Regions from separate parts of the Sphingomonas sp. VDB2 genome, predicted to be linked through region 3. Evidence: predicted binding sites of a transcription regulator. Region 3 holds the regulator's gene; each other region holds the start of a gene.
What was found. The regulator LexA, encoded in region 3, represses DNA repair genes until DNA is damaged. The targets are predictions, from matches to a motif close to GTTCCNCNCTTGTTCT.
Positions count from the first base shown of each region.

Region 1: the regulator LexA is predicted to act here: its motif matches at 3,588-3,603, upstream of ABT375_RS02485 (ATP-dependent helicase).
Region 2: the regulator LexA is predicted to act here: its motif matches at 4,363-4,378, upstream of rmuC (DNA recombination protein RmuC).
Region 4: the regulator LexA is predicted to act here: its motif matches at 3,146-3,161, upstream of uvrA (excinuclease ABC subunit UvrA).

Region 1 covers NZ_CP159615.1:482,126-487,982, reverse strand. The annotation lists gene ABT375_RS02515 (pseudouridine synthase) at 1-903, shown strand, start outside; gene rsmD (16S rRNA (guanine(966)-N(2))-methyltransferase RsmD) at 917-1,456, shown strand; gene ABT375_RS02505 (globin domain-containing protein) at 1,558-2,004, opposite strand; gene ABT375_RS02500 (RrF2 family transcriptional regulator) at 2,114-2,590, shown strand; gene ABT375_RS02495 (Fe-S oxidoreductase) at 2,550-3,026, opposite strand; gene ABT375_RS02490 (GFA family protein) at 3,170-3,568, opposite strand; gene ABT375_RS02485 (ATP-dependent helicase) at 3,674-5,857, shown strand, end outside.
Region 2 covers NZ_CP159615.1:2,084,406-2,090,262, reverse strand. The annotation lists gene ABT375_RS10410 (murein hydrolase activator EnvC family protein) at 1-850, opposite strand, end outside; gene ABT375_RS10405 (23S rRNA (pseudouridine(1915)-N(3))-methyltransferase RlmH) at 953-1,375, opposite strand; gene rsfS (ribosome silencing factor) at 1,494-1,811, opposite strand; gene ABT375_RS10395 (nicotinate-nucleotide adenylyltransferase) at 1,896-2,525, opposite strand; gene rmuC (DNA recombination protein RmuC) at 2,828-4,348, opposite strand; gene ABT375_RS10385 (GlxA family transcriptional regulator) at 4,473-5,456, opposite strand; gene ABT375_RS10380 (alpha/beta fold hydrolase) at 5,586-5,857, shown strand, end outside.
Region 3 covers NZ_CP159615.1:850,931-856,787, forward strand. The annotation lists gene ABT375_RS04280 (anthranilate synthase component II) at 1-165, shown strand, start outside; gene trpD (anthranilate phosphoribosyltransferase) at 323-1,315, shown strand; gene trpC (indole-3-glycerol phosphate synthase TrpC) at 1,312-2,103, shown strand; gene moaC (cyclic pyranopterin monophosphate synthase MoaC) at 2,100-2,573, shown strand; gene glp (gephyrin-like molybdotransferase Glp) at 2,570-3,751, shown strand; gene lexA (transcriptional repressor LexA) at 3,821-4,498, shown strand; gene ABT375_RS04310 (ComEC/Rec2 family competence protein) at 4,489-5,857, opposite strand, start outside.
Region 4 covers NZ_CP159615.1:3,590,378-3,596,234, forward strand. The annotation lists gene ABT375_RS17910 (hypothetical protein) at 1-176, shown strand, start outside; gene uvrA (excinuclease ABC subunit UvrA) at 185-3,100, opposite strand; gene ABT375_RS17920 (23S rRNA (adenine(2030)-N(6))-methyltransferase RlmJ) at 3,284-4,114, opposite strand; gene ABT375_RS17925 (UrcA family protein) at 4,994-5,353, shown strand; gene ABT375_RS17930 (enoyl-CoA hydratase/isomerase family protein) at 5,425-5,857, opposite strand, start outside.

The sequences.
Region 1 (5,857 bases), 370 kb from region 3:
CGGACGGATCGGGGCCGGCCCGATCGCGCCCGACCCGATCGCGCAGGGGGCGATGCGCCCCGTTTCGGCGCGGCCAAATCCTATCCGCCGCGCAAGCCGCGGGCCAAGGGCGCTGCGCCGGTCCATGCCGCCAATCCGCACCCGGCCCGCGCAGCGGCGGCGAGCGACGGCAAGGGCGAGCCGCAGCGCATCGCCAAGCTGCTGGCCCGCGCCGGGGTCGCTTCCCGCCGCGAAATCGAGCGGATGATCGAGGAAGGGCGCGTTTCCAAAGACGGCGTGGTGATCGATACGCCCGCGACGCTGCTGACATCGCTGCATGGCGTGACCGTCGATGAGGTGGCGATCGCGGCGCCCGCGCCGATGCGCCTGTTCCTGTTCCACAAGCCGACCGGCTTCCTGACCACCGAGCGCGATCCGGCGGGGCGGCCGACCATCTATGACCGGCTGCCGCCGGACCTGCCGCGGCTGATGCCGATCGGCCGGCTGGACATGAACACCGAAGGCTTGCTGTTGATGACCACCGATGGCGGTTTCAAGCGCGAGATGGAACTGCCCGCGACCGGCGTGCCGCGCACCTATCGCGCCCGCGCCTTTGGCGAGGTGAGCCAGCAGCAGTTGGAGGATCTGTTCGACGGGCTGGAGATCGATGGCATCCGCTATGGCGCGATCGAGGCCAATCTGGAGCGGCGCACCGGGCGCAACCAATGGATCGAGATGACCCTGACCGAAGGCAAGAACCGCGAAGTCCGCCGCGTGCTTGAACATCTGGACCTGAAGGTCAACCGGCTGATCCGTACCAGCTATGGCCCGTTCCATCTGGGCGAACTGCCGGTCGGCGCGGTCGAGGAGGTGCGGCAGCATGATCTGGTGCTGTTCCGCAAGAGCCTGAAGGCCATGGTATAAGGATTATCTGGGCATGAGGATCATTTCGGGCCAATGGCGCGGCCGGCCGCTGACCGCGCCCAAGGGCGACGCCACCCGGCCGACGGCGGACCGGACGCGCGAGGCGCTGTTTTCGATGCTGACCAGTCGTCTGGGATCGTTCGAGGGGCTGGCCGTGGGCGATTTCTTCGCCGGTTCGGGCGCGCTGGGCTTTGAGGCGCTGTCGCGCGGCGCGGCGTCCTGCCTGTTCGTCGAGCAGGACAAGCCGGCGCTGGACGCCATCCGCGCCAATGGCGACCGGCTGGGCATCCGTCCCGACATCCGGCCATCCAGCGTGCTGTCGCTGGGGTCCGCGGCCAGGCCGCTCGACCTCATCTTCATGGACCCGCCCTATGGCACCGGCGCAGGCCAGGTAGCGCTCGACAAGCTGGGGCGGCTGGGATGGACCAACGCCGCAAGTTGGATCAGCATCGAAACCGACAGGCGCGAAGATGTGGTCGTCAAGGGCTTCGCCATCGACACGGTGCGCGACATCGGCAAGGCGCGGATCACGCTGTTGCGAATGGAAGACTGACGAACGGGCCTGACCCGCCTCCGCTTGATTCGAGCATGGCGAGAAACGCCGTCAGGGCGCCTGACCGCTGCCTGGCTTTGCGCGAATCCAACGGACTGAAATCAAGCCGAGGCGGCGTAGGCTTCAGCCTCCTGCGCGATCAATATGTCGGCCAGAAACTGATAGGCTTCGCCCCAGGCGGCCAGCACGACGTCGGTGGCGACATCTTCGCCCAGCACCTCGCGGATGGCGGGGAGCAGCGCAGCCGCGACCTTGGGATAATGTTCGGGCTTCACGCCGGTATCGACATGGCGCGCCACCATGCGCGACACCGCGCCGCCCAGTGCCTCCAGCCGGTCGATATTCTCCGCATAGCCAAGGATCGCCGCAGCCAGCCGCCTGGGCTGCTCGCCGCTATCCTGCGCCGCCTGATCGAACATCGCCTTCACTTCGGCATCCTGGAACAGGCGGGCATACATGGCGGTGGTGATCGCCACGCCGTGCTGGCGCAGCGCCGGGCCGGTGGATTTGACGATGGCGATGGTGCGCGGAGACAGCGAGTTGGACATCTGATTGACCTTTTTGTCGAGTCGATAAGATGTATTTAATTTACGTCTTTAAAGGAGTAAATAGAATATATGTTTAAAGCGCGACACCGCACCGGTATCGGATGACGCCATGCAATTGACCCGTCACACCGACTATGCGCTGCGCGTGCTGATCCACCTCGCCGTCGCGCCGACCGGATGGGCAACCATTCCAGAGATTGCCGACGCCTATGGGCTGTCGCGCAACCATCTGATGAAGGTGGTGCACCATCTCGCGCAGGGCGGCTTCATTACCACCCGGCGCGGGCGCGGCGGAGGCTTCGCGCTGGCGGAGGCCCCCGGAGAGACGCGCATCGGCGCGGTGGTCCGGTATAGCGAGCCGGACATGAAAATGGCGGACTGCGCAAACTGCGCGATCCGCCGGGCTTGTGGCCTGACCGCCATATTGGCGGAAGCCACTGTCGCCTTCATGGCCGTGCTCGACGGATACAGCCTAGCCGATGCGGCACGGAACCGGGCCGGGCTGGCGGCGTTGATCGCCGCCCTGCCCGTCCCGGCATCGGCGGTCAGCGGCGCTTGCGCATCTTCCCGGCCTCGCCCGGATTGACGCAACTGTCCTGCACCGTGCGGGAACAGCGCGGATAGTCCTTCGCCTCTGTCGGCGGCGGGGTCATGTTGCCGCCGACCGTCACAGGGTTGGCGGAAGAGCCGACCGGAGCGGCCGGGTCTTTGGGCACGCCAGCAGGCGCAGGAACCATGCCGGGGTCCGCCGGCACCGCGCCGGTCGGCTGGCCGGCATTGGGATCGCCTTGTGGCGGCGTTGCAGGCATGGCGGGAGTTGCCGGCGCGGCAGGCGCTGGCGGGGTCGCCATACCCGCATCGCCGGGTGTGGCTGGCGTCGCCGGGGCTGCGGGTTCGGACGGCGGCGTCATGGCGTCACCGGGCGGCTGGCTGCTGGGCGCGGGCGTATCCTGCGCCACGGCCGCGGCGCCCAAAGTGGTGAAGCTCAGCATCGCAACGCCGGCCAGCATGATGGATTTCATCGGGATCATCCTTTCCTATGTTCTTCGACCCGCAGGTCGCCCGCTTCTCGGACGGGCGGACGAAGAACCGGTTTCAGGACATCCCCGTTCCGCCATGACGGCCGAACGTGGCATAGGTGCGACCAGATGAACGGCGTCGGGGGTCAGGGGCCGTCGGGGTAGCGATCATATTTGGGCAGTTCGTGCGCCGTCGCCATCCATGGCACGGCGTCGGCCATCTGCACATGCCCCTCCGGCGGAAGGGCCGCGGCGTCGTCCAGCGTGGCGCTCTGAATATCGATGGCGCCGGGAAAAACCACAGGATTGGTGTAGAAAAGGCCGGTGCCGCAAGTGCCGCAGAAATGCCGGGTCGCATTTTCGGACGACTGGTAGCGGACCGGATCGCCGGTGATCGTCACGGCGTCCGCCGGGAACAGCGCCCAGCCCACCATCGGCGCGCCGGCGCTGGCGCGGCAGTCGCTGCAATGACAAATGGCGCTATAAGCCGGCTCGCCGGTCGCTTCATAGCGTATCGCCCCACATTGGCATCGTCCCGTCACCATCGGCTTGCTCCCTTGCATGATTCGCCTTTTGTTCTCATAGAAGCCCTGTCACCGCAAGAGGCGCGCCCCTTGCCCCCGATCCACCCCATGCCTAGTTGTCCAGCCATGACAGTCCCTACCCCCTCCCCCAATGACCCGCCCTATCTCGACGGGCTCAATCCGCCCCAGCGGGAGGCTGTGCTGACGACCGAGGGGCCGGTGCTGGTGCTGGCGGGTGCGGGCACCGGCAAGACGGCGGCGCTGACCGCGCGGCTGGCGCATCTGATCGGCACGCGGCGGGCCTGGCCGTCCGAGATCCTGGCCGTGACCTTCACCAACAAGGCCGCGCGCGAGATGCGGGCGCGCGTCGGGCGGATGATCGGCGACGCGGTAGAGGGGATGCCCTGGCTCGGCACTTTCCATGCGATCGCGGCGAAGATGCTGCGCCGTCATGCCGAACTGGTCGGACTGCAATCCAATTTCACCATCCTCGATACCGACGATCAGTTGCGGCTGCTCAAGCAGCTCATCCAGGCGGAGGGGGTCGACGAGAAGCGCTGGCCCGCACGGCAACTGGCCGGGCTGATCGACCAGTGGAAGAATAAGGGCTGGACCCCGGAAGATGTCGGCGCGGGCGAAGCGGAAGGCTATGCCCATGGCAAGGGGCAGACGCTCTATGCCGCCTATCAGGCCCGGCTTCGCGCGGTAAATGCCTGTGATTTCGGAGACTTGCTGCTGCATGTTCTGACGATATTGAAGAAGCATCGCGACGTGCTGGAGCAATATCAGGAACGTTTCCGTTACATCATGGTGGACGAATATCAGGACACCAACTCCAGCCAATATCTCTGGCTGCGGCTGCTGGCCCAAACGCGCAAGAATATCTGCTGCGTCGGCGACGACGACCAGTCCATCTATTCATGGCGCGGCGCAGAGGTCGCCAATATCCTGCGGTTCGAAAAGGATTTTCCCGGCGCGACCATCATCCGGCTGGAGCAGAATTATCGCTCCACGCCCCACATACTGGGCGCCGCATCAGGGGTGATCGCCGAAAATGGCAACCGCCTGGGCAAGACATTGTGGACCGATATCGACGTGGGCGAAAAGGTGCAGGTCGTCGGCGTATGGGACGGGCCGGAGGAAGCGCGGCGCGTAGGCGAGGAGATAGAGGCGATCGAACGCAGCGGCGGATCGCTGGACGAGGTCGCGATCCTGGTGCGCGCCCAGCACCAGACCCGCGAGTTCGAGGACCGTTTCATCCAGATCGGCCTGCCCTATCGCATCGTCGGCGGCTTTCGCTTTTACGAGCGCGCGGAAATTCGCGATGCGCTGGCCTATCTGCGCCTCGTCAATCAACCGGCCGACGATCTGGCGTTCGAGCGGATCGTCAATGTGCCCAAGCGCGGGCTGGGCGACAAGGCGGTGGAGAAATTGCATCGACTGGCGCGGGCGGAGGGGATACCGCTGGCGCTGGCGGCGGCGCGCATCCTCGACACCGACGAACTGACGCCGCAGGCGCGGCGGTCGCTGGGCAGTTTCATCGGCGATCTGGCGCGCTGGCGCGACCGGGCGACGCAACTGCCCCATGCCGAACTGGCGCGGCAGATATTGGACGAGAGCGGCTACACCGCGATGCTACAGGCCGAACGTACGACCGAGAGCGCCGGGCGGCTGGAGAATCTGTCCGAACTGGCCCGCGCGATGGAGGAATATGAGACGCTGGGCGCGTTCCTGGAGCATGTCAGCCTCGTCATGGACAATGAGGCGCAGGCGGAGTCCGCCAAGATCACGATCATGACCATCCATGCCGCCAAGGGGCTGGAGTATGACACTACATTCCTGGTGGGGTGGGAGGAAGGCGTCTTCCCGTCGCAGCGCGCGCTGGACGAGGGCGGCCTCAACAGTCTGGAGGAGGAGCGCCGGCTCGCCTATGTCGCGATCACGCGCGCACGCAAGCGCTGCACCATCATCCATGCCGCCAATCGCCGCATCTATGGCCAGTGGACCAGCAGCATCCCGTCGCGTTTCGTCGGGGAGTTGCCGCCCGAACATGTCGAATCGGAAAGCAGCATGAGCGGTGGCGCATCGCTGTGGCGCGCCAACTGGTCGGAACGCGACGACCCCTTCGCCAATGTCGCGCGGGGCAGCGGTCGGGGTCCGGGCTGGCAGCGCGCGCAGACGAGCGGCCAGTTCAGCCGGGAGCCGGTGCGGATCGTGGAGGCGCGGTCATCGGCCGTATCTCTGGGCAATAAGGGTCGCGACGACATGCGCGTGGGCCTGCGCATATTCCACCAGAAGTTCGGCTATGGC
Region 2 (5,857 bases), 1.2 Mb from region 3:
GATAGGGCGGCGGGCCGCCGGCGGACGCATCGCGCTCCGGGGCGGGGGCGCCGGTCTGATCGGGGCGGGCGGGGCGAAGCAGCGGGCCGGACAGGGCAGCCAGCCGCTCGCGCAGGTCGCCGGCCTGTTCCAGCCGGTCCATCAGGTCGACGATGTCGCGCGCCCGTTCGCCCAGCGCGAGCGCCCGCTCGCTCTCCATGCCGGCATTGGCGCCATAGTCGCGGGCGGCGATGCGCTTTTGCGTTTCGAGGGCGGCGAGCGCGGTCTGCCGGTCTTTGCGGTCGGCCTGCGCCTTGCCCAGCGCATCGGCCGCCTGCTGCGCGGTGGCGCGCAGGGCGCGGCTCTTGTCCAGTTCCTGCCGCAGGCCGGCCGTGCGCTGCTCGATCACCGGCAGCACCTGCCCCAGCACCGCGCGCATATGGACCGCGTCGCCGACCGATCCGGGCTGGACCAGCGCCAGCGCCAGCGGACGGCGGGCCATCATCTGGAGCGCGGCCGTCAGGCGGACGACGGGTTCCTGCCTGGCGGCGAGACGCGCGGCCTGCGCGCGCTGCATCCGGGCGATGATGGCGATCCGGGCCTGCGCCGCCTGAATGTCGGCCTCCGCCTGCTGGATGCGGGCGGCGAGCGCGGCGGCGCGGCGGCGCGCCTGTTCGGCCTCGTCGCGGGCAAGCCCGGCCTGCTGTTCCAGCCGGGCGGAGCGGTCGCGGGCCTCGTCCGACTGGCGGCGGGCGTTTTTGAGCGCCTGCTGCTCCTGCGCCAGCGTCGTGCCGGCGGTGCCGGACAGGATGATCGCGGCATCGTCAGCGGCCGGAAGGCGCGTGGCGGCGAAGGCCATCAGGCCCGCCATTATGCTTGCGATGAGGAGATTGCGCTTCACCCGATGCCCCGACCCGTATCGTTCCTGACTAGGCATAAGCGCAGGGCGTGTCGAGCATGGTCGAAAGGGCGGCTAACCCTCGCGGTGATAGGGGTGGCCCGCAAGGATCGAGCAGGCGCGCCACAATTGTTCAGCCAGCATCGCGCGGGCCATCATATGCGGCCAGGTCATGGCGCCGAAGGCGATCAGCAGGTCGGCATTGGCTCGTTCCGCATCGTCGAATCCGTCCGCCGCGCCGATCAGGAATCGACATTCGCGCGTGCCCGCGTCGCGCCAGCCCTCGATCCGGCGGGCGAAATCGAGCGAGCCGAGCTGCTTGCCCTTTTCGTCCAGCATGACCGTGACGGTGCCGGGTGCGACCGGGGGCAGCTTGCCGCCGCGGTCGGGCATTTCGGTGATCTTGTGCGGCATGGTCAGCCGCTTGACATAGCGGTCGACCAGATCGGCTTCGGGCGAGCGCCCGATCTTGCCGCGCGCGATGATGTGAAGGAGCACACCCTACTCCGTTCGTGTTGAGTAGAGGCGAAGCCCCATATCGAAGCACCCGCGCAATCCTTCGATACGCCGCTTCGACTTCGCTCAGCGGCTACTCAGGACGAACGGAATGCAGAGGTCAGGCGTTGCCCGCGACCGGCGCGTCGACGAAGCCCCACATCCGTTCCAGATTGTAGAAGCTGCGCACTTCCGGCTTGAACAGATGGACGATCACGTCGCCAGCGTCGATCAGCACCCAGTCGGCGACCGGAAGTCCCTCGACCCGCGCGGAGCGGCCCGTTTCCTTCTTGATCTTCTCGGCCAGATGCTGGGCGATCGCGGCGACCTGACGCGACGAACGGCCGCTGGCGATCACCATATAATCGGCGATGCTGCTCTTGCCTTCCAGCGGGATGGAGATGGTTTCCTGGGCCTGGTCGTCGTCGAGAGACTGCATGACGAGGGCGTGCAGGGCGGCCACGGATTGCGCGCCGAGCGCGGTATCGTTGGCAGAGGCGAGGTTAGACAATGAAACTCCAATCTAGATGACGTACCGACGCGTGAGCGGATCGCGCACACACGTTGCTTCATATTCGCGATGCCAGAGGGGGTCCGCCTGCCGCAGCAGGGTCGCCGATCTTGGATCAGGGCGAAAGCGCAATAGCACGAGCGCCGGTGGTCTCCAATTCGTCCAGTCTGCACTCTGGCGCGCGGACCGGACGAAGCGCCGCAGCCAGCTCATGGCCACAGAGCCACGGGCGGCGTCATCATAGCCCGGACGGGCGATAACAGCAATGGGCATTTGCCGGGCGATGCCGCGCCAGTCGCGCCATCGGCCGAATTGGGCCAGATTGTCCGCGCCCATCAGCCAGATGAAGCGGTTTTTGGGGTAGCGGCGGGTGAGCGCGCGCAGCGTGTCGATCGTGTAGCGGGTGCGCAGATGCCGCTCGATCGCGGTCGCGCGAATCGGGGCGCGGCGGGCGACGATGCGGGCGTGGGCGAGGCGGGCCGGGAGCGGGGCCATGCCTTTGGCGGGTTTGAGCGGATTGCCGGGGGATACCAGCCACCAGATTTCGTCCAGGTCCAGCGCGTCCTTCGCGAAGAGCGAGATGGCGCGGTGCCCGCCATGGGCCGGGTTGAAGGAGCCGCCAAGCAGGCCGATGCGTGTCATGCCCCCGCCATGCCAGCCTGAAGGCGGGGCGGCAATGGGGCCTATCGGCGGGGCGGCGTCAGCGGCCCCCGAAAGCCGGTTTCCGGGTCCGCCGATAGGGAATCTTGTCCAGTTTCGCCATCAGATCGGCAAAGGGATGATCCTGTCTGGACGGGGGCGCGCGCGACGTCGTTACGTCTGGCGCTTTGTCTTCGCGCCGCCGCAATGGACGGCGCAGGGTGATGGCTTTCCACATGGCACTCTCCGACCCGCGACTCTGTCAAATCCTGTGATTTGTTGCCGCTCATGGAGAAGAGACGCGGTCAGGCCATGCTTGTTCCTGTTTTAATGCATTCCGCCGCCGGCAAGGCCCGCGCCTCGTCGGTCTGGGCGTCGCGGGCCAGCACGTCGAGCGGCTCCATCGCCTCGATCTCCTTGCCGCCGGTTTCGATGTCGAGGTCGCGGAACTTGCGGCCGGTGGACAGGACGCGGCTTTCGAAGCTGCCGATGAAGCTGTTGTAGTTCGAGACGGCGCTGTTGAGGCCGGAGCCGAGGCGCTTCAGGTGGGTCGCGGCGACGGCCAGGCGCTCATACAGCTCCTTGCCGAGCTGGCCGACCTGCTGCGCCTGTTCCTGCATCTTGGCCTGGCGCCAATGACCCGCCAGCGTGCGGGCGAGGGGGAGGAAGGTGGCGGGACCGCAGATGATGACGCGATTCTTGGCCGCGCGTTCCCACAGGTCCATGTCCGCTTCCAGCGCGGCGGTGACGAAATTGTCGCCGGGGACATACATGATGACGAAGTCGGGGGCCTTGTCGAACTGCTCCCAATAGGCCTTGCGCCCCAGCGCGTCGGCATGGGTGCGCATGGCGCGGGCATGGTCGAGCATATGGGCGTCGCGCAGCGCCGGATCGACCTGGTCGACGGCGTTGAGATAGGCGACCAGCGAGCATTTGACATCGACCACCATCTGCTGGTCGCCAGGCAGGTTGATGACGAAGTCGGGCCGCATCCGGGTTTCAGAGCCATTGGCTTCGACCGCGACCGATACTTCTTCCCTGAAATCGACGAAGGGGGAGAGGCCGGCGGTTTCGATGAGGTTCTTGAACTGCTGTTCGCCCCAGCGGCCCCGGGTCTTGGGCGCGGCGCGCAGCGCGTTGACCAGCTTGGCGGTTTCCTCGCGCACCTGGCCCTGGCCCAGATGCACCTGCTGCACCGCCTCGCGCAGTTCGGCATAGCTGCCGACCCGGTCCTTTTCGACGCGGGCGAGGCCCTCCTCATAGCGTTTGAGCGTGGTTTCGACCGGATTGAGCAGGGTCTTGAGCTGGGCCTCGCTCTTCTCGTTCGCCTGGGCGAAACGCTGGTCGGCGCGGGTCAGGAACTGGGTCTGGGCGGATTCGAGCAACTTGCCGCCGATTTCGCTGAACTGGGCGGAGAGCTGTTCCTTGGCGTCCCGGAGCGCAGCGATCTGCTGCTCGAAGGCCTGGGTGCGGGCCTGTGTATCGGACTTCAATCCGGCCAGTTCGCGCAGCGCGGCTTCGCGTTCGGCCTGGATGGACTCGATACGCTGGGCGGCGGCGGCCTGCAGGGCTTCGAGCCGCTGGTCGGCGGCCAGTTGGGCGGTTTCGAGCCGGGCGATGTGGGTCGCGGACTGATGGACGCGCTCCTGCTCCACCGCCAGTTCGGCGATGGCGCCGTTGCGCTGGCTGGTGGCGAGGTCCAGCTTGTCACGCAGTTCCGCCTTCTCGGCGGCAAGCGGGGCAAGCGCCTTGCCCTTGAGCAGCCAGCCGACCGCAAGGCCGATCAGCAGGGCGACGAGAATGAAGAGGGCGGCCAGGCTGTCCATGATAATCCTTGTTTGGAACGAAACGGGAACCTAGCGGGCCGGGACGGACGCTGCAAGTGTGAGACGGCGAGTGCGACAGTAGAAACGCCATGTCGAATTTAGATAGTTAGCTAACTATTGAAAATCAGGCCGCCCGCGCGCTTGGCGCCGCGAAGCGGGCGCGATAGTCGCCGGGCGACAGGCCGACGAGGCGATGAAACAGCTTGCGGAAGGCGGCGGCGTCTTCATAACCGACGCTCCAGGCGATCTGGTCGATCGTGCGCTTCGTAAACTCCAGATGTTCGCGCGCCTTTGCGACGCGCAGATGCTGGACATATTCGATCGGCGTCATGGCGGTCGCCGCCTTGAAACGGCGCTGGAAGGTGCGTTCCTCCATACCGACCTGCGCCGCCATGTCGCCGACGCTGACGGCTTTGGCTTCCCGCGCGGCGAGCCAGTGCTGGGCCTTCAAAATCGGTTCGTCGCCATGGGTCATGCGCGGCATGAAGCGCGCGAAATGCTTCTGTTCGCGCCCGGCGCTGTCGATCAGCAGGAATTTGGCGGTGTCGAGCATCACCGTCGGGCCGAGCAGGCGGTCGACCAGCCGCAGGCCGAGGTCGGTCCAGGCCATCAGGCCGCCCGCGGTGATGATGTCGCCATCGTCGATCACGATGCGGTCGCAGTCCAGCTTCACATCGGGGAAGCGGGCGCGAAACGAATCGGCGAACCACCAGTGCGTCGTCGCCGGGCGGCCACTGAGGAGGCCGGTCGCCGCAAGCAGGAAGGCGCCGCCGCAATTGGAGGCGAGGGTCGCGCCGGCGGCGTGGCGATCGAGCAGCCAGCGGGCATAGGGTGCGGCCTCAACGGCATCGGGTATGCCGGTCAAGCGTCCGGGGACGAGCCAGATGTCGGGCGTACCGGCCAGGGCTTCATGCGTATCATGCACGCGGGCGCATCCGCCATCGGCCTGCATGTGCCAATGGCTGACGCGCAAGGCGGGGCCGCCATGCTGCTGTGAAAATTGTCCGGCGATGGCGATCAGGTCGGTCATGCCATGGACCATCGCCTGCTGGCAGTCGCGGTAGAAGAGAATCCCGATTTCTGCCCTGGGGGGCTGCATCGCGTCCATGAGTGCCGCCTTTGTCGGAATCGGCCCGCTTAATGTCGGGACCGCCAATCCCGATCCTCGTCCAACTCCCCTAATTCTGCAAGCACAGGGCGTGAGAACGCTCTTCCGAGACAGAGAAGGGATTTCATCATGAGCAATTTCGTCACCACCAAGGACGGCACCCGCATCTTCCACAAGGACTGGGGGCCGCGCGACGGCCAGCCGATCGTCTTTTCCCATGGCTGGCCGCTGAGCGCCGACGCCTGGGACGCGCAGATGGTCTATTTCGCCGATCGGGGCTTTCGCACCATCGCCCATGACCGCCGCAGCCATGGCCGGTCGGATCAGGTCTGGGCGAACAACAATATGGACCAATATGCCGACGATCTGGCCGAACTGATCGAGGCGCTGGATCTGAGCGA
Region 3 (5,857 bases):
GCGACCAGCGAAGACGGATCGGTCATGGGCTTCCGCCACGCGACCCTGCCGATCCATTCGGTGCAGTTCCATCCCGAAAGCATCGCCACCGAACATGGCCATGACATGCTGGCCAATTTCATGGAGATTGCCGGTATTCCCGTGCGTCAGCGCGAAGCGGCCTGACCCCTTCCTATCGGCGGAGATCGGTTTATCATAGGCGGATCGCTTTTCGAATATTGCCATAATAGGAAACGCAATTTCAAAATCTGCGGGAAAAGTGCGAAGCTAGGCACGCACGCCCTCTCGACTCCGCGCCCTCCCGCCGACTAAGGCAGGGGCGATGACACGCCTGCCCGATCCTTCCCTACCGCTCGCCCCCGACGCCGCAGCCCAGGCCTTCGACCTGCTGTTCGACGCCGACCTTCCCGAAGCGGACATTGCCGCCTTCCTCGTCACCATGGCGCGCCGGGGCGAAAGCGCGGTGGAGATCGCCGCCGCCGCCCGCGCCATGCGGGCGCGCATGATAACGGTCGGCGCGCCCGACGGCGCGATCGACGTCTGCGGCACCGGCGGCGACGGCCATCATACGCTGAACGTCTCCACAGCCGTCTCGCTCGTTGTCGCAGCGGCGGGCGTGCCCGTCGCCAAACATGGCAACCGCGCCGCCTCTTCCAAGGCTGGCGCGGCCGATACGCTGGAAGCGCTGGGCCTCGACCTCGATCGGGCCGCCGCCACCGCCGAAGCGACGCTGGCCGACCTCGGCATCTGCTTCCTCTTCGCCCAGAATTATCATCCCGCGCTCAAGCGGCTCGGCCCGATCCGCAAGGCGATCGGCGAACGCACAATCTTCAACCTGATGGGGCCGCTCGCCAATCCGGCCAGGGTTCGACGCCAGCTCATCGGCATCGCCCGGCCGGCCTATGTCCCCATCTATGCGCAGGCGCTTGCCGACTTGGGCGTCGATCATGCCATGATCATCTCCGGCGACGAAGGACTGGATGAACTCTCGCTCGCCAGCGGCAACGACATGGCGGAAGTAAAGGGCCATGACCTCGTCGCCATGCACCGCCTGACCGCCGCCGAACTGGGCCTCTCCACCCAGCCGGTCGAGGCGATCCGTGGCGGCGATGCCGCCCATAACGCCGCTGCGCTCCGCGCCCTGCTGCAAGGCGAACCGGGCGCCTATCGCGACGCTGTGCTGCTCAACGCGGCCGCAGCGCTTGTCGTCGCCGACGCCGTCCCCGATCTGCGCGAAGGCGTGGAGGAGGCCGCCGAAACCATCGATCGCGGCCTTGCCAACGCGCTCCTCAATTGCTGGATTGCCTATACATGACCAACAAGCTGATCGAAATCTGCGATTTCAAGCGTGAAGACGTCGCCCGCCGCCGGGCCGCGACCAGCGTGTCGGCGCTCCACGCCCGCGCGAGCGAGCAGACGCCCCCGCGCGGCTTCCGCCAGGCGCTGGACAATGCCGCCCGCACGGGTTTCGGCCTGATCGCGGAAGTGAAGAAGGCCAGTCCCTCCAAAGGGCTGATCCGCGCAGATTTCGATCCGCCCGCCCATGCGCGGGCCTATGCGGCCGGTGGCGCCGCCTGCCTCTCCGTCCTGACCGACGAACCCTATTTTCAGGGTCATGACGATTATCTGATGGCCGCCCGATCGGCCTGCGCGCTGCCGGTGTTGCGCAAGGATTTCCTGGTCGATCCCTGGCAGGTGCTGGAAAGCCGGTCGCTCGGCGCCGACGCGATCCTCATCATCGTCGCCGCGCTGGACGATGGCCAGATGCAGGAAATAGAAGACGCCGCCCTGGGCCTAGGCATGGACGCCCTGATCGAGGTGCATGACGAAGCCGAACTGGAACGCGCACTGAAGCTCCGCTCGCGCCTGATCGGCGTGAACAATCGCGACCTGCGCGATTTCAGCGTCGATTTCGCCCGCACCTATGAACTGGTGGGCAAGGCGCCCGAAGGCTGCACCTTTGTCGCAGAAAGCGGCCTGACCGGCCATGCCGATCTCGTCGCCATGGCCGATCATGGCGTGCGCTGCTTCCTGGTCGGAGAAACGCTGATGCGCCAGGCCGATGTCGAGGCGGCGACGCACAATCTGCTGACGGGCGCATGACCGGACTCACCCATTTGGACGACGACGGCGCGGCCCGGATGGTCGATGTCGGGGCCAAGGCGGTCACAGCACGCGAGGCCATAGCCTCCGGCCGGATCGACATGAGCGTGACGGCAGCCAGAGCCATCGCTGACGGCCTGGTGAAAAAGGGCGACGTGCTCGCCGTGGCGCGCGTGGCGGGCATCATGGCCGCCAAGCGCACCGCCGACCTTATCCCGCTCTGCCACCCGATCGCGCTGAGCGCCGTGACAGTCGATTTCTCCCTTGACGACAGCGGCGTCACCGTGACCGCCACCGCCCGCACAGCCGGCCAGACCGGCGTGGAGATGGAGGCGCTGACCGCGGCCTCCGTCGCGCTGCTTACCGTCTACGACATGGCCAAGGCGCTGGATAAGTCCATGATAATCGGCGGCGTCTGCCTGATCGCCAAAACCGGCGGCAAATCCGGCGACTGGCGGCGCACGCCATGAGTCTGCTGCCGGTGGCCGAAGCGCAGGCGCGCCTGTTCGCGCTCGCCCCGCGACTGGCGACCGAAACCGTGCCGATAACCGCCGCCGTCGGCCGCTGGCTGGCGCAGGATCTGGCGGCGCTGCGCAACCAGCCCTGGACCGACCTTTCGGCGATGGACGGCTATGCCGTGCGCTCGGCGGAGGCGCCCGGTCCCTGGCGCGTCACCGGCGAAAGCGCAGCCGGAACGGCTAACCTTCCGCTCTTGCCGCCCGGCGAGGCCAGCCGCATCTTCACCGGCGCGCCGCTGCCGCCCGGTGCCGACGCCATATTGATCCAGGAAAATGCGGCCCGCGACGGCGATCGGCTGACCGCCAGCGCCGATCCGCTGCCCGCCGGCCGCCATGTCCGTAGCGCCGCCTCCGACTTTGCGCAGGACGCCCTGTTGCTGGAGGCAGGCAGCCGCCTCGGTCCGGCGCAGATCGCGCTGGCCGTGCTGGGCGGTCATGGCGCCGTGCCGGTGGGTGGGCGGCCGAAGGTCGCTTTGCTCTCCACCGGCAATGAACTGGTGCCGCCCGGCGCCCCGACGCCGCCGGGTTTCCTGCCTTCCTCCAACGCGCCGATGCTTGCCGCCCTGCTCGCCGCCCTGCCCTGCGCCGTCATCGACCTCGGCATCGTACCGGACGATCTCGACGCCATGGCGGCCGCGCTCGATCGGGCGCGGACGGCGGACATCATTGTCTCGACCGGGGGCGCCTCCGTCGGCGACCATGATCTGGTGCGGCCCGCCTTCATTAAGGCGGGCGGTGCGCTCGATTTCTGGAAGATCAACATGCGGCCGGGCAAACCGCTGATGGCCGGTCGCATCGGCGATACGCTGTTCCTGGGCCTTCCGGGCAATCCCGTTTCGGCTTTCGTCACGGCGACGCTGTTCCTGCTCCCGCTGGTCCGGCATCTGGGCGGCGCGCGCGATCCGCTTCCGCCCATGAGCGACGCGCCACTCGCCTCTCCTCTCCCGACCACTGGCGATCGCGACGATTATCTCCGCGCCTGGCGCGGGCAGGACGGCATCGTGTCGGTGACGTCGCAGGACAGCGCCGCCACCGCCGCCATGGCGAAAGCCGACTGCCTGATCCTGCGCCCGGCCGGATCGCCACCGGCCGCACCGGGCGATCGGGTGGTGATCCTGCCGATGCCCTGACATGTTCGGTGCTTGACTAACCTTCATCTGTTTCCTATGCGTTCCTCATACGTTCCACGGAGGACCGCGATGTTGACGCCCAAGCAGCAGGAATTGCTGAGCTTCATTCAGACCCGATTGGACGAAGGCGGCGTTTCGCCCTCGTTCGAGGAAATGAAGGACGCGCTGGACCTGCGGTCCAAGTCCGGCATCCACCGGCTTATCAATGCCCTGGAGGAGCGCGGGTTCATCCGCCGCCTGCCCAATCGCGCCCGTGCGCTGGAAGTGCTGAAGCTGCCCGACGCGATGCATCGTGCGCCGGTGCCCGCGCCAGTCGTTGCGCTCAAACCCAAGGTCGCGGCGCCTGTTCCGATCGCCGCCAATGACGTGATCGAAATCCCGATGCACGGCCGGATCGCGGCCGGCGTGCCGATCGAGGCGATGGAGGGGCAGACCATGCTCTCCGTGCCGGCCGCGCTGTTGGGTGCGGGCGATCATTATGCGCTGGAAGTGTCGGGCGATTCGATGATGGAGGCGGGCATTCTCGACGGTGACTTCGCCCTGATCCAGCGCACCGACGTCGCGCGCGAAGGTCAGATCGTCGTGGCGTTGATCGACGAAGCGGAAGCCACGCTCAAATATTTCCGCCGCGAGGGCAGCCGCGTCCGGCTCGATCCGGCCAATTCCGCTTATGAACCGCAGATCTACGACCCGCGGCAGGTCCGCATCCAGGGCAAGCTGGCAGGGCTGCTGCGCCGCTATAATTGAGATTTGGGTCGTCCTGATCCACGGGGTGGGCGAACGATCCAGGGATGTGCGTCGCCGACTCGATGGACGGTGTGAACTTCGCCCTTTGCCAGGGTGATGGACAGGCCGCCGGTCCGTGCCAGCAACCGGCGGTCGATCTTCATCCAGCGCGGATGACACCAGCGCGGTAGCCCCCGATCGCTGACGACGATGTCCGCCGCGGCGCAATCGCGGGCGAAGTCGGACCGCTCGATCAGCACTGTGCTGCGGGTGAAGAGCAGCCGCCAGCTACGGCCATTGCCGTCCTTCACGCCGACAGCGCACAGATCGCGCGAACAGCGTGCGTCCGGCAAATCCGCGATCGCCGCCAGTTCGCCGTCATAACCTGCACTTTCCGACAGCACGTCCCGCACATAATCCCCCGCCCGATCGCGCAATATCGCCATGCCCTTTCCCGTCCGCACGGCGACATGCCGCCCGTCGCCGGTAATCAGGATATCGGGCGGCGCGGCGGTAAAGGTGACCGCCACGCCGATCAGCACCGGCGCAAGTCCCAGCCATCGCCACCCCGTCCGCCACAACAGGCACCAGAGCAGCCCGACGACCGTGATACCGAATAGCCCCATGCCCATGGTCGGCGCCAGCAATGTCGCCATCGGGCTGGCCGCCACGCCATGGGCCAGTAACAGCAACAGGTTCAGCGCCTGCTGCGTCAACCACCAGAAAGGCGCGCCCAAGCCCGCGACATCCAGCACGAGCGCCAGCGCCTCCAGCGGCATGACGACGAAGGTGGTGAGCGGAATCGCGATCAGATTGGCGAAGGCGCCGAGCAGCCCCGCCTTGTGAAAATGGAACAGCGCGATCGGCATCAGCACCAGTTCGACAGCGATGCCAGTCGCCAGCGTAACCGCCAGGCCGCGTGCAATCCGACGAAGCGCACCCTCGTCTCGCGCGGCGGCAAAGGTTCGGAAACGGGGATGCTCGGCCAGCGCCACCAGCGCCGTCACAGCGGCGAAGCTCATCTGAAAGCTCGGCCCGACCAGTGCTTCGGGCCACAGAAATAACACCACCAGCGCGCCGGTCGCCACCAGACGCAAGGTCACCGCGTCCCGTCCCATGGCCAGCCCGCCCAGCACCAGCAGGGCGGCGACGCAGGACCGCACCGTCGGCACCTCCGCCCCGGTCAGCAACGTATAGCCGATCCCGGCCAGCGCGCCGCCCGCCGCCGCGATCAACATGAGTGGCCAACCCAGCGCCGCTCGCTGGCTCAGGGCCATCACCCGCATCAACAGGAAGATGACCGCGCCGATCAGCGCCGTCACATGCAACCCACTGATCGACAGAAGATGCGCCAGTCCGCTGCGCCGCATCGCCTCCGCA
Region 4 (5,857 bases), 990 kb from region 3:
AATGGGATGGGCGGCCATCATTTTCAATTCCTGGAGAAATGTTGGACGATCTAAAGCAATTCGCGGTGAACGCGATGCATAAAGATATGGTTGAAGTTGATTGCTACTTTGTTCGAAGTGCTGCGGGTGTGCCTCAAAGAATACTTGTTACGGACATCCGTGAAATCGAGGAATAGGCGCGCGATCACTCTGCCGCCAAAGCCTCCAGCCCCAGCAACGGCGCCAAGTACCGCCCGGTAAAGCTGCGCTTCTCCTTCACCACCTTCTCCGGCGTGCCTTCCGCGACGACTTCGCCGCCCTTGACGCCGCCTTCCGGTCCCATGTCGATGATCCAGTCGGCGGTCTTGATGACGTCCAGATTATGTTCGATCACGACCACGCTATTGCCCTGGTCGACCAGCGCGTGGAGGACTTCGAGCAGTTTGCGGACATCCTCGAAATGCAGGCCCGTCGTGGGCTCGTCCAATATGTAGAGGGTGTTGCCGGTGGCTCTGCGGGAGAGTTCCTTGGCGAGTTTGACGCGCTGGGCTTCGCCGCCGGACAGGGTCGTGGCCTGCTGGCCGACCTTGACATAGCCCAGGCCGACTTCGGCGAGCATCGCCATCTTGTCGCGGATGGGCGGCACGGCCTTGAAGAATTCCACCGCATCCTCGACCGTCATGTCTAGCACGTCGGCGATCGACTTGCCCTTGAACTTCACCTCCAGCGTCTCGCGATTGTAGCGCGCGCCGTGGCAGACGTCGCAGGTGACATAGACGTCGGGGAGGAAGTGCATCTCGATCTTGAGCACGCCGTCGCCCTGGCAGGCTTCGCAGCGGCCGCCCTTGACGTTGAAGCTGAAGCGGCCGGGCTTGTAGCCCCGCGCCTGGCTTTCGGGCAGGCCCGCGAACCAGTCGCGGATGTTGGTGAAGGCGCCGGTATAGGTGGCCGGGTTGGAGCGCGGGGTGCGGCCGATGGGCGACTGGTCGATGTCGATCACCTTGTCGCAATGGTCGAGGCCGGTGATCTTGTCATGCGGGCCGGCGACGATGCGGGCGCCGTTCAGCGCGCGGGCCGAGGCGGCGTAGAGCGTGTCGATGGTGAAGCTGGACTTGCCCGAGCCCGAGACGCCGGTGATGCAGGTGAAGGTGCCGAGCGGGATCGACGCGGTGACGCCGGTCAGGTTGTTGGCGCGGGCGTTGTGGACGGTGAGTTTCTTGCCTGAGCCCTTGCGGCGCTTGGTGGGGACTTCGATGCGGCGGGTGCCGTTGAGATAGTCCGCGGTGACGCTGTCCTTGTGCGCCAGGATTTCGGCCAGCGTGCCCTGCGCCACGATCTGGCCGCCATGGACGCCCGCGCCCGGCCCCATGTCGACGATATAGTCGGCGTGGCGGATCGCATCCTCGTCATGCTCCACGACGATGACGCTGTTGCCGAGGTCGCGCAGGCGCTTGAGGGTGACGAGCAGGCGGTCATTGTCGCGCTGGTGCAGGCCGATCGAGGGTTCGTCGAGGACGTAGAGGACGCCGGACAGGCCGCTGCCGATCTGGCTGGCGAGGCGGATGCGCTGGGATTCGCCGCCGGACAGGGTGCCGCTGGTGCGGTCGAGGTTGAGGTAATCGAGGCCGACATTGTTGAGGAAGCCGAGGCGCTCGACGATTTCCTTGAGGATGGCGCGGGCGATCTGCTGCTGCTGGTCGTTCAGATGATCGGGCAGGGTGGTGAAGAAGGCGAGCGCGTCCACCACCGAGCGGCGGGTGGAGACGGAGATATCCTCGCCCGCGATCTTGACCGCGAGTGCCTCGGGCTTGAGGCGGGCGCCGTGGCAGGTCTCGCAGGGCATGGCGGTCTGATATTTGGCCAGCTCCTCGCGCATCCAGGCGCTTTCGGTCTGCAGGAGCCGGCGGTTGAGGTTGCCGATGACGCCCTCGAACGCCTTCTTGACCTCGTAGCTCTTCTTGCCGTCCTGGAAGCGCAGGGTGACCGGCTTGCCGCCGGTGCCGTGGAGGATGATGAGCTTCACCTCGCCGGGGAGGTCGGCCCAGGGGGTGTCGAGCGAGAAGCCGAACTCCTTGGCGAGGCTGCCGAGCACCTGCATATAATAGGGGCTGGGCGGGTTGGACTTGGCCCAGGGGACGACGGCGCCCTTCTTGATCGAGAGCGCCTCGTTGGGGACGACCAGTTCGGGGTCGAACTCCTGCCGTTCGCCAAGGCCGTCGCAGGCGGGGCAGGCGCCCAGCGGGGCGTTGAAGGAAAAGAGGCGCGGCTCGATGTCGGGGATGGTGAAGCCGCTGACCGGGCAGGCGAATTTCTCGCTGAAGACGATGCGGTTGAGGGGGATGCCCGCCCCCTTCATCTTCTTGTCGGTGGATTGCACTTCGTCTTCGCGGCCGGGGACGATGCCGTCGGCCAGATCGACATAGGCGAGGCCGTCGGCGAGCTTGAGCGCCTGCTCGAAACTGTCGGCAAGGCGGGTGGCCATGTCGTCGGTGACGGCGAGACGGTCGACCACGACTTCGATGTCATGCTTGTACTTCTTGTCGAGCGCGGGCGCGTCCTCGATCAGCATCATCTCGCCGTCGATGCGGACGCGGGTGTAGCCCGCCTTCTGCCATTCGGCCAGTTCCTTGCGATATTCCCCCTTGCGGCCGCGCACGACCGGGGCGAGCAGGTAGAAGCGCGTGCCTTCGGGCAGGAGCGCGACGCGATCGACCATCTGGCTGACGGTCTGCGCGCTGATGGGGAGGCCGGTGGCGGGGCTGTAGGGAATACCGACGCGCGCCCAGAGCAGGCGCATATAGTCGTAGATTTCCGTGACCGTGGCGACGGTGGAGCGCGGGTTGCGGCTGGTGGTCTTCTGCTCGATGGAGATGGCGGGGCTGAGGCCTTCGATATGCTCGACATCGGGCTTCTGCATCATCTCCAGAAACTGGCGTGCATAAGCGGAGAGCGATTCGACATAGCGGCGCTGCCCCTCCGCATAGATGGTGTCGAAGGCGAGGGAGGATTTGCCGGAGCCGGACAGGCCGGTGATGACGATGAGGCTGTCGCGGGGGAGATCGACGTCGACGCCCTTGAGATTATGCTCGCGCGCGCCGCGGACGCTTATGTGAGTCAGCATTCGGTAAACCTCTGCTGCTTGATGGGGGTAAGGCTCATGCGATCCGTTCTACAAATGTTCCGAGAGAGAATCCAGAGCCGAAGATAGGAGCGCGTCGGGGGGAATGCGAGGGCGCTGCCGCGATTATGATGCGGGACGGCGGGGGCAGGCGCGGGCAGGGGGAAGGGTGGGACGAGGCTTATCTTAATCGCCCAACCAACCGGAAATAATCTCGCCCTTATGCCCTTCGGGGGCCAACGCGGGGCGCAGAGCCTCCAACAATGGCGGCAGTGCCTGCGTGAAAGCGTAAGGCGGATTGACGATATAGAGGCCCGCGCCGTTATAGATGCCGGGTTGCTCGCTATCGTATAGCCAATGCTCCACCAGCAGCAATTTCGGGATGCCGAGCTTGCGTAACTGCTTCTTCCAATGCCAATGCGTGGCGCGGTCTTTCAGCGGATACCAGATCACCGTCACGCCATGCGCCCATTTGCGGTGAGCGGCGGCGAGGGTGGCGGTGATGCGCGCGCGTTCGTCCGTCTGCTCGTAGGGCGGGTCGACCACCACCACGCCGCGCGCGGTGCGGGGCGGCACCATAGCCAGCCAGAGTTCGTAGGCGTCGCGTTCATGTATGGCCGCGCTGGTGCCGCGCATCACGCCGCGCAGGGTGTAAGCGTCTTCCGGATGCTTTTCGTTGAGGATCAGGCAATCCTGCGGGCGCAAAAGCTGTGCCAGAAACTGCGGCGAGCCGGGGTAAAGCTGCGGTTCTCCACCGACATTCACTGCCTGCACGGCGGCACGGTAGTCGTCCAGCAAGGGGTTGGGGTCGGCAAACGCCCGCAGCACGCCCTGCGTCGCCTCACCGGTGCGTCGGGCGTCGTCGCCGCCAAGGTCGTACAGGCCGCAGCCAGCATGGGTGTCGATCAGCGTGAGCGCGCCCGGCTTGTGCTGCAAGGCCCGCACCAAGGCGATCAGGAGGCTGTGCTTGACGACATCGGCGCTATTGCCGGCATGGAAGGAATGGCGATAATTCATTGTGATTCAGATCCTGACGCCCTGCCTTTAAGAGGTGTTGAACCTTCTGCAAAGCGAAGCCATGGCAGCGCCGGCATTGGCCGACGGCCGACCGGTAGCTTTTTCATCGCCAGCCGGGCAGCGTAAATCTGGCGAATGACCGCTTCCGAAAAACGGAAATGAGGCGCAGGATGGCGACAAAGGACGCATAGGCGATGTTAGTCCACGCCGCCTCCTGGATGGTCCACCACCGGCCGCCCGTTGCCCGCGCCCATGCCGGCATTCGCTCTTCCGTATCCGCTCCCCATGTCGTTCATCGCCTCGCGCCGGCCGTTGGTCCGTCCCGGATGCCGCCGGGCGCTGTGCGTGGGCGGATCATCGAAGCGGTCGGGATCGCCCGCGTTGCGGCGCTATGGTGGGGCATCGACAGAGCGCGGCGTTGGACCTGCCCCGTTAAGCGACGGTTCAGCGCCCGTGGCGTCGTCTCTGTCCTGCAGCTTACTCCGATCCGGTGCCCGACAGCATCTGGATACGCCCCCGGCCTTCCCTTGCGCCGGGGGCGTTTTCGCGTCCGGCGTTTTCGGTCGGGCGATTCGCCTTTTCCCCTACGGCAATATGATCCGCGCATGTCGTTCGCATCGGCGCGGATGTCGTTCGTCACGCCGTTCGTCCGCGCCGGTCTGCGCTTGGTCGGCGATCGCGTCGTTGGCCGATGCGGATCGCCATCGGTCGAAGCGGACGGGCGTAGCGCGCCACGGGGGCGTAACAAGATGAGGCGAACGGGGCAGGACGCCGACCCCCTGAAAGACCCTTTGGCTCCCCCCGTTCGCACCCGGCGCCCCGCACAGCCCCCCTTTGCGGCGGTGCGCCGGCCACAACAGATTTTGAGGAGATAAGCCCATGTTCGTTGCATCCAAATTCGCCGCCGCCGTTGCGTCCCTTGCCCTGCTGGCCAGCGCTGGCGTCGCATCCGCCGAAGACTTCGTCTCCAATGGCCGCAACAGCGCCGTCTATCATGGCGACCTGGACCTGACCCAGCCGGCGCACCAGCAGCAGCTCCGCAGCCGTATCGCCCGCGCCGCCAGCCGCGTCTGTTCCTCGATGGACCTGGCCGCGGCGCAGGCGTGCAAGGCGAAGGCGCTGGCCCATGTCCAGGCCCCCGTCAGCGCCGCCATCGCCCGCGCCGAGACCGGCGAACGCTATGCCGATGCGGGTGGGGCGGATGCGGGCAAGGAGATGCGGCCGGTCGTGGGCAACTGATCGTCCCGCCCGCCATGTAGAAGGCCCGGTTCGCGCCGGGCCTTTTTGCGTTGGGCGACGGTAAAAGCGATTCAGAAATCCGGGCGGCGCTTGGCGCGGAAGGCGGCGACGCCTTCGGCGAAGTCGGGCAGGGTGAAGGCGTCGCGGAACAGCGCCAGCGTCGTCGCGTCGTCGTCCGCTTGTCCGTCGAGGATGCGGCGGACGATCGCCTTGGAGGACTGGACGCTGTGCCGGGCGTTGGCGGCGATGGTGCGTGCGAGGGCTTGCGCCGCGGCGAGCGGATCGGGCGCGATCTCCTCGATCAGGCCGATGGACAGGGCTTCGTCGGCGCTGTGGAGCGCGCCGGTGTAGAGGATGCGCTTCGCGCGGGCGGGGCCGACCAGGTCGACCAGCAATTTGGTGTCGAACAGCGAATAGACGATGCCGAGTTTCGCTGGCGTAATGCCGAGGCGGGCTGTGGGCGCTGCGATGCGCAGGTCGCAGGCGATGGCGAGGCCGCAGCCG